3 regions of the Isoptericola haloaureus genome follow, and region 1 is predicted to be linked to each of the others. Evidence: predicted binding sites of a transcription regulator. Region 1 holds the regulator's gene; each other region holds the start of a gene.
The links. The regulator LexA, encoded in region 1, represses DNA repair genes until DNA is damaged. The targets are predictions, from matches to a motif close to TCGAACANNTGTTCGA.
Positions count from the first base shown of each region.

Region 2: V5O49_RS08380 (Rv2578c family radical SAM protein) is a predicted target of LexA. The motif match lies at 1,184-1,199, and genes of this name have one in related genera.
Region 3: V5O49_RS16275 (HNH endonuclease signature motif containing protein) is a predicted target of LexA. The motif match lies at 1,129-1,144, and genes of this name have one in related genera.

Region 1 is NZ_JBAGLP010000116.1:337,177-340,423, reverse strand. It holds gene V5O49_RS07030 (L-lactate dehydrogenase) at 1-912, shown strand, start outside; gene lexA (transcriptional repressor LexA) at 986-1,738, opposite strand; gene V5O49_RS07020 (LysM peptidoglycan-binding domain-containing protein) at 1,973-2,314, shown strand; gene nrdR (transcriptional regulator NrdR) at 2,408-2,893, shown strand; gene serA (phosphoglycerate dehydrogenase) at 2,901-3,247, opposite strand, start outside.
Region 2 is NZ_JBAGLP010000117.1:49,108-52,354, forward strand. It holds gene V5O49_RS08375 (PPOX class F420-dependent oxidoreductase) at 1-60, shown strand, start outside; gene V5O49_RS08380 (Rv2578c family radical SAM protein) at 78-1,175, opposite strand; gene V5O49_RS08385 (VOC family protein) at 1,298-1,681, shown strand; gene hisS (histidine--tRNA ligase) at 1,685-3,055, opposite strand; gene V5O49_RS08395 (MBL fold metallo-hydrolase) at 3,110-3,247, opposite strand, start outside.
Region 3 is NZ_JBAGLP010000120.1:200,115-203,361, forward strand. It holds gene V5O49_RS16265 (siderophore-interacting protein) at 1-60, opposite strand, end outside; gene V5O49_RS16270 (DUF2599 domain-containing protein) at 135-1,043, shown strand; gene V5O49_RS16275 (HNH endonuclease signature motif containing protein) at 1,165-2,751, shown strand; gene V5O49_RS16280 (DUF2804 domain-containing protein) at 2,774-3,247, opposite strand, start outside.

The DNA of each region.
Region 1 (3,247 bases):
TCCGTCGGCGCCACCCTCGCCTACGCCGCGCTGGCGCGCGGTACCGCGCGGACCGTCGCGCTGATGGACGTCAACAAGTCCAAGGTCGACGCCGAGGTGCTCGACCTGCAGCACGGCGGCATGTTCGTCCCGGAGGCCGAGGTGATCGGCTCGGACGACGTCGAGGTGTGCCGCGGCGCCGACGTGGTCGTCGTGACCGCCGGGGCGAAGCAGCAGCCGGGGCAGTCCCGCCTGGACCTCGCCGAGGCCACCATCGGCCTCACGCGCAAGATCCTGCCCGGTCTGGTCGAGGTGGCCCCGGACGCGATCTACCTGATGGTCACCAACCCGGTCGACGTCGTCACCTATGCGGCCCAGCAGATCTCCGGCCTGCCGCCGGAGCGGGTCTTCGGGTCGGGCACCGTCCTGGACTCCTCGCGGCTGCGCGCCGCGCTGGCCGAGCACTGCGGCGTGGCGACGGCCAACGTGCACGCCTACGTCGCGGGGGAGCACGGCGACTCGGAGATCGCGCTGTGGAGCTCGGCGCGCATCGCGGGCGTCCCGCTGCTGGAGTGGGAGCACCTGCCGGGCCGGCCGCCGCTGGACGACGCGGCGCGGGCGGCCATCGCCCGCGACGTCGTGGAGTCGGCGTACAAGGTCATCGCCGGCAAGGGGGCCACCAACTACGCGGTCGGCCTCGCGGCGACGCGCATCGTCGAGGCGGTGCTGAAGAACGAGCACCGGGTGATGCCGGTCTCGACCCGGGTGGACGGGTTCCACGGGATCGACGGCGTCTGCCTGTCGATGCCCACCCTGGTCGACTCGCGCGGTGCGACCACCGTGATCGACACGCCGGTCTCCGACGAGGAGGCGGCCGGTCTGCGCGCCTCGGCCGAGAGCGTGCGTGCCGTGCTGCACCGCTTCGGGCTCTGACCCGCCCCGGGTCCGGCGCGGACCACCGCACCGGACCGCCAGGCGCCCGGTCGACCGACCGGACGGCACGCCGTCAGAGGCTGCGGAGCACCGCCACCACGCGACCCAGGACCTGCGCCTCGTCGCCGGCGATGGGGGAGTAGGCGGGGTTCTGCGGCAGGAGCCAGGTGTGCCCGTCCGCCTGCTTGAAGGTCTTGACCGTCGCCTCGCCGTCGATCATGGCGGCCACGATCTCGCCCTGCTCCGCGACGTTCTGGCGTCGGACCACGACCCAGTCCCCGTCGCAGATCGCGGCGTCCACCATGGAGTCGCCGGCGACCTTGAGCAGGAACAGCTCCCCGTCGCCCACGAGCTGGCGCGGCAGCGGGAAGACGTCCTCGACGACCTGCTCGGCCAGGATCGGCCCACCGGCGGCGATCCGTCCGACGAGGGGGACGTAGGACGGTGCCGGCGTCTCCTCGCCCTCGCCGTCCGGCGTCGGCGCGGCGGGCACGGGCGGCGCGGGGGGCGCTGTGGTGCTGGCGGTCCGACCGGTGTCCGGGTCGACGACCTCCATCGCGCGCGGCCGGTTCGGGTCGCGGCGCAGGTAGCCCTTGCGCTCGAGCACGGTCAGCTGGTGCTTGACGGACGAGGGGCTCGCCAGGCCGACGGCCTCGCCGATCTCGCGCATGGTGGGCGGGTAGCCCCGTGACTCGACCGACTCGCGGATCGTGGTGAGCACGCCGCGCTGGCGTGCCGTGAGCCGGTCCGGTCCGGGGGCGAGCTCCGAGACCGACGCCAGGCCGTCGCCGGTGCCCGTCCCGTCGTTGTGCTGTCGCGTCGTCATGCGTCGCTCCCGTCGTGCCGTGTCTGGGTGCGGGGACGGGTCCGCCGGGGTGAACCCGACATTCCTGCCATCCCGCTGCGGTCAGCCTAGGCCAGATCACCTGCGACATCAAACATCTGTTCGACATCTCTCGACTCGTGTCGCCGTGTCGTGGTACTAATAAAACACGTGTTCGACGAACATGTGTTCCACGAACGTCTGTACGAACGAACTCGAGCCGGAGGGACAGGCGTCATGACCACGATGACGGCACACCCGATCAGCGTGCAGGACAGGTGGGGGCTGACCGGGCTGCGGCTGACGGCCCGCGGACGGGTCGTGCTGGCCGTGCTGGCGCTGGCGGTCAGCCTGCCGCTCGCCTTCGCCGGGGGGCAGGCGGTGGCGGGCTCGCCCGGTGAGCCCCTGGAGGTCCGCCTGCACACGGTCGCGCCCGGGGAGACGCTCTGGGACTTCGCGGCGCCCCTGACCGACCCCGGCCAGGACGTGCGCGACGTCGTCGCCGAGCTTCGCGACCTGAACGGTATGACGGAGTCGTCCCTGCGGGTGGGGCAGGTGCTGGTGCTGCCGAGGTCGTAGCCGGCGCGGGCTGTGTTGCACCGGAGGCGGGCCTGCGCATACTTTCGTCGGGCAGCCGGGCAGGGGCCCGGCACCGACCGCAGGAGACCTCGGATGCACTGCCCTTTCTGCCGGCACGCCGACTCGCGCGTCGTCGACTCGCGGACCTCGGACGACGGTGCGTCGATCCGCCGACGCCGTCAGTGCCCCGAGTGCCAGCGTCGGTTCACGACGATCGAGACCGCGAGCCTGTCGGTCGTCAAGCGCTCCGGCGCCACCGAGCCGTTCAGCCGCGAGAAGGTCGTCTCCGGGGTCCGCAAGGCCTGCCAGGGCCGGCCCGTCAGCGGCGACGACCTCGCGCTGCTCGCACAGCGGGTCGAGGAGACGTTGCGCTCCAGCGGCAGCGCCGAGATCGACGCCTACGAGATCGGTCTGGCGATCCTCGGACCGCTGCGGGAGCTGGACGAGGTGGCGTACCTGCGGTTCGCCTCGGTCTACCAGGACTTCGACTCCCTGGAGGACTTCGAGGCGGCGATCACCTCGCTGCGGGCGGAGCGACTCGAACGCGAGTCGTCCGCCGCGCAGCGTGCGGAGGGGTGAGCGCGCCTCAGTGCGCGGCCGGACCCGGAGGGAACTCCGGCCGGTCGAACGCGTCCCGGATCCGCAGGCGCACCGTGGTGTCCATCGCCATGAGCTTGCTCGAGGCGCCGCGGTGGGTCACGTCGGAGATGTCGGTGACCACGTAGCCGAGCTCGCCGTGCGTGGCGAGCATCTGGGCCTCGATGTTCGCGCCGTGGTCGGCGAAGACCTGGTTGACGGCCGCCAGCACACCCGGCACGTTGCGGTGCAGCAGGGCGATACGGCCCACACCGGTGTGCTCGAGCTGCAGGTTGGGCAGGTTGACGGACAGCGTGGTCGATCCCGTGAGCAGGTAGTCACGCAGCTTCTTGGCCA
Region 2 (3,247 bases), on a different contig from region 1:
GAGCGCTGGGGCCCGATCGCGACGGGCGGGTTCCCGGCCCGGCTGGTCGAGGAGGGCTGACCGGCACGCCGCGACGGTCAGAAGAGCGTCGCGGCGCTCCCGGGCTCCCCCGCCGGCGCGGCGACGACCATCGACCCGGCGGGGTAGTCGGCGTCGCCGTGCGGGCGCAGGTCGTCGTCGTACCGGCCGGTCGCCCCCGAGGCGGCCCGGTGCCCGGAGCCGGCGAAGCCCCGTTCCTCCAGCAGGGGACGCACCCGCTGCCACAGCCAGTCCCGGTACCCGTCGTGCGCGTCGGCGCCGCGGGCGAAGACCCGGTGGTAGCCCGCCACCCGCTCGGGGTGCTCCCGGGCGAGCCAGCGCAGGTACCAGTCGCGGGTCCCGGGCTTGAGCCGCAGCGGGACGACGGTCACCCCGGTCGCCCCGGCGTGGGCGATCGCGTCCAGCAGCCGCGTCAGGTGGTCCGTGGAGTCCGTCAACCACGGCAGCACCGGGGCGACCATCACCCCGCACGGCAGTCCCGCGGCCCGGATCGCGCGCACCAGGTCCAGGCGCGCCTTGGGTGTCGGCGTGCCCGGCTCGACCGACTGCTGGAGCTCGACGTCGGCGAACGACAGCGACACGCCGAGGCCGACCTCGACCCGGTCGGCGGCGTCGGCGATCAGCGGCAGGTCGCGGCGCAGCAGCGTGCCCTTGGTGAGGATCGAGAACGGCGTGCGGGCGTCCGCGAGCGCCGTGATGATCCCCGGCATGAGCCGGTAGCGACCCTCGGCGCGCTGGTAGGGGTCGGTGTTGGTGCCCAGCGCGACGGGCTCGCGCCGCCAAGAGGGCCTGGCGAGCTCGGCGCGCAGCACCTGGTCGACGTTCGTCTTGACCACGACCTGGGAGTCGAAGTCGGCCCCGGCGTCCAGGTCGAGGTACTCGTGCGTCGGCCTCGCAAAGCAGTACAGGCAGGCGTGCGAGCAGCCACGGTAGGGGTTGATCGTCCACCGGAACGGCATGCGCGACGCGGCCGGCACCTTGGACAACGCGCTCTTGGCCAGGACCTCGTGGAACGTGACCCCGGCGAACTCCGGCGTGCGCACGCTGCGGACCAGGCCGAGGCGGGCCAGGCCCGGGCGCTCCAGCCCGGGCAGCGCGCCGTCGTCGGCCGTCGTGGCCTGTGAGTCCCATCGCACCCGGCAAGTCGAACACGTGTTCTACTCCGAGGTCAAGGTGCCGCACCGATGAGTCGCGCGCCCACGGCCGGTCGGCCCTGACGGCTGCCGACGGTCGGCAGCCCTCGACCCGAGGAGGAACCATGGTCACCGTCCAGCAGGCGTTCAGCAGCTTCTCCGTCGACGATCTCGACGTCGCCGAGTCGTTCTACCGCGACGTCCTCGGCCTGGCCGTGTCGCGCACGGCGATGGGCCTCGAGCTCGACGTGACCGGCGGCTCCCCGGTGGTCGTCTACGCCAAGGGCACGGCCCACGAGCCTGCGAGCCACACCGTGCTCAACCTCGTGGTGCCCGACATCGACGCCGCCGTGGCCGAGCTCGGCCACGAGGGCGTCGAGCTCGTGCGCTACCCGCCGTTCGACCACGACGCGGCGGGCGTGGTGCGCAGCCCGGACCCGGAGCAGGGCCCCACGGTCGCGTGGTTCCGCGACCCCGCGCGCAACGTCGTCGGGCTGATCGCCGCCTGAGCGCTACTCCCCCGCCACGACGCGGGGGTGCAGGTCCTCGGCCGGCGGCGTCCAGGTCGCGGGGTCCACGGCCACCTGCTCGCCGGAGCGGATGTCCTTGACCTGGTGCTCCTCGCCCGGGAACCACACGAACGGGATGCCGCGGCGGTCGGCGACCTTGATCTGCTTGCCGAACTTCGCCGCGGTGGGTGCCACGTCCGTCGGCACGCCCCGGGACCGCAGCGCGGCGGCGACGGCGTCCGAGGCGGCCCGCGAGTCCTCGTCGGTGACGGCCACGAGCACCGCGGTCGGCACGCCCCGGGTCGCGGTCATCAGGCCGGCGGAGAGCACCCGCGAGACCAGGCGCGAGACGCCGACGGACAGCCCGACGCCGGGATAGGTGTTCTTGCCGTCCGAGGCGAGGGTGTCGTACCGGCCACCGGAGCAGATCGAGCCGAGCTGCTCGTGCCCGACCAGCACCGTCTCGTAGACGGAGCCGGTGTAGTAGTCGAGCCCGCGGGCGATCTTGAGGTCGGCGACCACGACGCCGGGTGCGCGGGCACCCGCCGCCTCGATCAGCGCGCCGAGCTCCGCCAGGCCGGTCTCGAGCAGGTCCGTGCCGGCGTCGTAGCGCGCGGCGAGCTTGCGCACGTCGTCGACCACGGTGGTGTCGCTGCCGTGGATCGCGGCCAGGTCGAGGCAGGCCGCGGCCTGCTCGGGCGTGGCGCCCTGCTCGGCGACGAGCAGCTCGGCGACCTTCTCCACGCCGATCTTGTCGAGCTTGTCGATCTGGCGCAGCACGCCCTCGACGTCGCCCAGTCCCAGCCCGCGGTAGAAGCCCTCGGCCACCTTGCGGTTGTTGACCAGCACGCGGACCGGCGGCAGCCCGACCTCGCGCAGCGCGCCCAGGGCCTCGGCCATGACCAGCGGCAGCTCGACCTCGTAGTGGTACGGCAGGTCGCCCGCCCCGACGACGTCGATGTCGGCCTGGACGAACTCCCGGAACCGGCCCTCCTGGGGCCGCTCGCCGCGCCAGACCTTCTGGATCTGGTACCGCTTGAACGGGAACGCGAGACGGCCGGCGTTCTCCAGCACGTACCGCGCGAACGGCACCGTGAGGTCGAAGTGCAGCCCGAGCTGCTTCTCGGAGCGCGCGCCGCCGTCGCCCACCGCGACGTCGTCACCCTCCTCCTGCAGCCGCCGCAGGACGTAGACCTCCTTGGACGTCTCGCCCTTGCGCAGCAGCTGGTCCAGCGGCTCGACCGCGCGCGTCTCGATGCCGGCGAACCCGTGCAGCTCGAAGGTGCGACGCAGCACGTCCAGGACGTGCTGCTCCACCACGCGACCGTCGGGGAGCCATTCGGGGAAACCGGAGAGAGGGGTGACGCGAGCCATGGGGACGATCTTCCCACGACCCCGGACCCGGGCGTGGACCCGTCCGGGCCGCGGTCAGGCCGGCAGGAACGGGTTGGTGGCGAGCTCGCGCCCGACCGTGGTCGTCGGGCCGTGGCCCGGCACGACGCCGAGGGCCGGGTCGAGCGGTCGCACGACCTGGCGCAACGTGGTCAGCATCGCCTCGACGTCGGC
Region 3 (3,247 bases), on a different contig from region 1:
CACGACCTCGGCCACGAGCACGTGCGGTTCGACGGGCCGGCGCCCGGGGTTGCTGCTCATCGCGACCTAGGTTAGGCGAACCTCACTCGCCGTGGCCAGCCCCGTCCGCCCGCCGGAACCCCCACACTGGACGGGTGCAGCGCTCCCCCGCTCCTCGCGGCTTCTTCGCCCCGGCCCGCGGCGTCGCGGTGACCGTGTGCCTCGTCGTGGCGCTGGGCGCCTGCGGCCCGGACGCCGATCCCGAGGGCGCCGCAGCAGGCGCCACGGGCGAGCCCGCGCCACCGGCGACCGCGTCCCCCACCACGGACCCGACGACTGCGATGCCCGGCACCTCGACGCCGCCGGCACCGTCCGCTGCCGGGCAGCATCTCCGCGTCGCGGCGGGCGACGTCGTCGTGGACCTCGCCGGCGACTGGCCCGAGGGCTCCGCCCCACGAGTCGCGGGCACGGAGACGTCCCGGACCGTGTCGACCGGGACCGGCACGCTCCCGCTGACGTTCTCCCTCGACGACGGCGGGTTCGTCCGGCACGCGGACGGGAGCGTCAGCGTGCTCGACGCCGACGGCGGGACCCCGGTCGGAGGGCTGACACGGCCGGACGGCCCCGCCACGTTCCGGGACGTCGACCCGCAGCACCTGGAGCTCGTGAGCACCACGGGCGCTGCAGGCGCTGCGAGCGCCGACGACGGGACGTCCGGGGACGGCCGCGCGACCCCCGGCGACGGTGCACGCGAGGAAGTGGTCACGACCCTCGGCACCGCGGGCGTCGCCGCCGCTTCCTGGGGCGAACGGGAGGGCGGCCGGTCGCTGGCCGTCGACGCGACGGACTGGGCCCGCTCGGCCGGGACCGCGGGCGTCGAGCTCGTGTGGGCGGAGCTGGCGGCCGCCCACCCGGAGGTCGACACGCCGACGATGCGCGACCAGCTCGTCTGCCACGCCCTGGGCGCCCCCGACAAGGCGACGTGGAACCTCGAGCCGTGGCGCCCCGACGTCGGTCTGGTCGCGGTGCTCGCGGCGCGCTGCAACCCCACCGACGAGGGCTGAGCCGGCGGCCGGCACGAGCGGACAGCAGCGGCCCTGCGCCACCCCTCCTGACCGGGGAACGAGCAGCGCGTCGACACATCCACTATCGAACATCTGTTCTATTTCTGGTAGTCTACCTGGCATGACGCAGATGTCGGACCAGTCGTGGGGAGCATCACCCGACCAGATGCTCGCCGCGCTCCGACGCGCGACGCAGAGGGCCGTGGCGAGCCTCGATGCCGTCGGCTCTGCGGACGAGCACCCGGCAGATCTGGACGCGACGCTCGACGCGGTCGAGGCGGTGCAGGCCGCCGTCAACACGCTCGAGGGGCTGCGGGCGGTGCTGGCCGACCGGCTCCGACGTCAGGCGGACTACTCCCCCGGCTCGCTCGTCGACACCGAGGACGCGATCGCCCGGAGGGCCGACGCCGGACGGCAGCGGGAGCTCGCACTGCGCGCCGTCACGGCCGACCTCGCCACGTCCCTGCACGTCGGCGACGGCGCCGCACGGCGGCTCCTGGACCACTCCACGACGCTGACCACGGTCGCACCACGCACGGTGCGCGCCGTCGTGGACGGCACGGTCTCCTGGCCGAAGGCCGAGATCCTCGCGCGCGAGATCGACGACCTCGACCCCGCCGAGGCGGAGCACGTCGAGGCCCGCGTGCTCCCGGTCGCCGCCACGTCGACGCCGGCTCAGCTCCGGTCACGGGCTCGCCGCGCCCGGGAGGAGGCCCACCCGGTCCCCGCCGACGTGCGCCACGCCGACGCCACCTCACGTCGCGAGGTCTGGCTCGACCCCGGGCGCGACGGCATGGCCTGGCTCACCGCGCACCTGCCGGCGCCGTTCGCCCACGCCGTCCACGACCGGCTGACCAGCACCGCGACTCGCCTCCGCGCGGAAGGCGACGACCGCAGCACGGGACAGCTGCGCGCCGACGTCCTGGCCGACCTGCTGCTCGACGACGGCACGCTCGATCGCGGCGCGCTCGACAGCAGCGCGCACGGTGCCGACGACCTGGCCCGGTCCGTCGGGGCGCCGCTCCCCGCGGCGCCGTCCTCGCCGTCCGGCCCCCTGGGTCCCCCGGTGCGCCCCGTCGGCGCACTCGCCCCGATCGCCCGCGCGATCCGGCCGCGGGTCCACCTCACCGTCCCGGTCCTGTCGTTGCTGGGCGTCGGCGACGCCCCGGCCAGCCTCGACGGCCGCACTCCCGTCGACGCCGAGACCGCCCGTGCGCTGTGTGCGCACGCCCCGTCGTTCCGGCGCATCCTCACCGACCCCGAGACCGGCGCGGTGCTGTCCGTCGGCCGCTCCACATACCAGGCGCCCGCCGACCTCAAGGCGATGCTCGCCGAGCGGGACGCCACCTGCCGGTTCCCCGGCTGCGTCCGTCCGGTGTCGGGCACCGATCTCGACCACACCGTGGCCTGGGCCGACGGTGGAACGACCGATGCCGACAACCTCGCCCACCTGTGCCGTCACCACCACGTGCTCAAGCACCAGACACGGTGGCGGGTCCGCCAGCTCGGCGCGGGACGGCTGCGATGGACCTCACCGACCGGTCGCGTCTACGACACCGATCCGCCCCCGCCGGAGACCACGCGGCACCGCGCACCGCCGACTCCACCGGTCGCACCGCCGACGCCCCTGCCACGGGGGACGTCCCGAGCACTGGTGGTGCCATCGGAAGCGCACGAGACCGCCGACCTGGGCCCGCCTCCGTTCTGACGGGCCGACGGGCGGCCACACCTCACCAGCGCTGACGGACGTCCTCGACCCACCCCTCGAGACCGTCGACGAGGAGGCGTCCGCCGCCGTCGGTGACCACGGACCCCGACCAGCGGCCGAAGCACTGGTCGGTCGCCGAGGCGAGGACGCCGAGGTTCGTCCGCGCGACCCGGTCGTGCCACGGGGTGAACGTCAGGTCGACCCGGTCCCCGATCACCTGCCACGGCGCCATGTGGTCGGTCTCGTCGAAGGTCCAGTCGAGCTCGCCGTGGAGCTTGTGCAGCCGGCCGTCCACGAACACGCCGTTCTCGGTCGTGGGTCCCTGCAGCGTCCACGTGCCGCCGAGCTGCAGGCCCACGCCGTCCCGGAAGCCGACGCCCCACTGCCAGCGCACCGCGTACGGCCAGCGGCCCCGGCCGTGGTCGAGCACCGCCCACGCCCCGGCGCCGGCCCCGCCGCCGACCGGGTGCTCGACCCCGTCCACTCGCAGCATCCC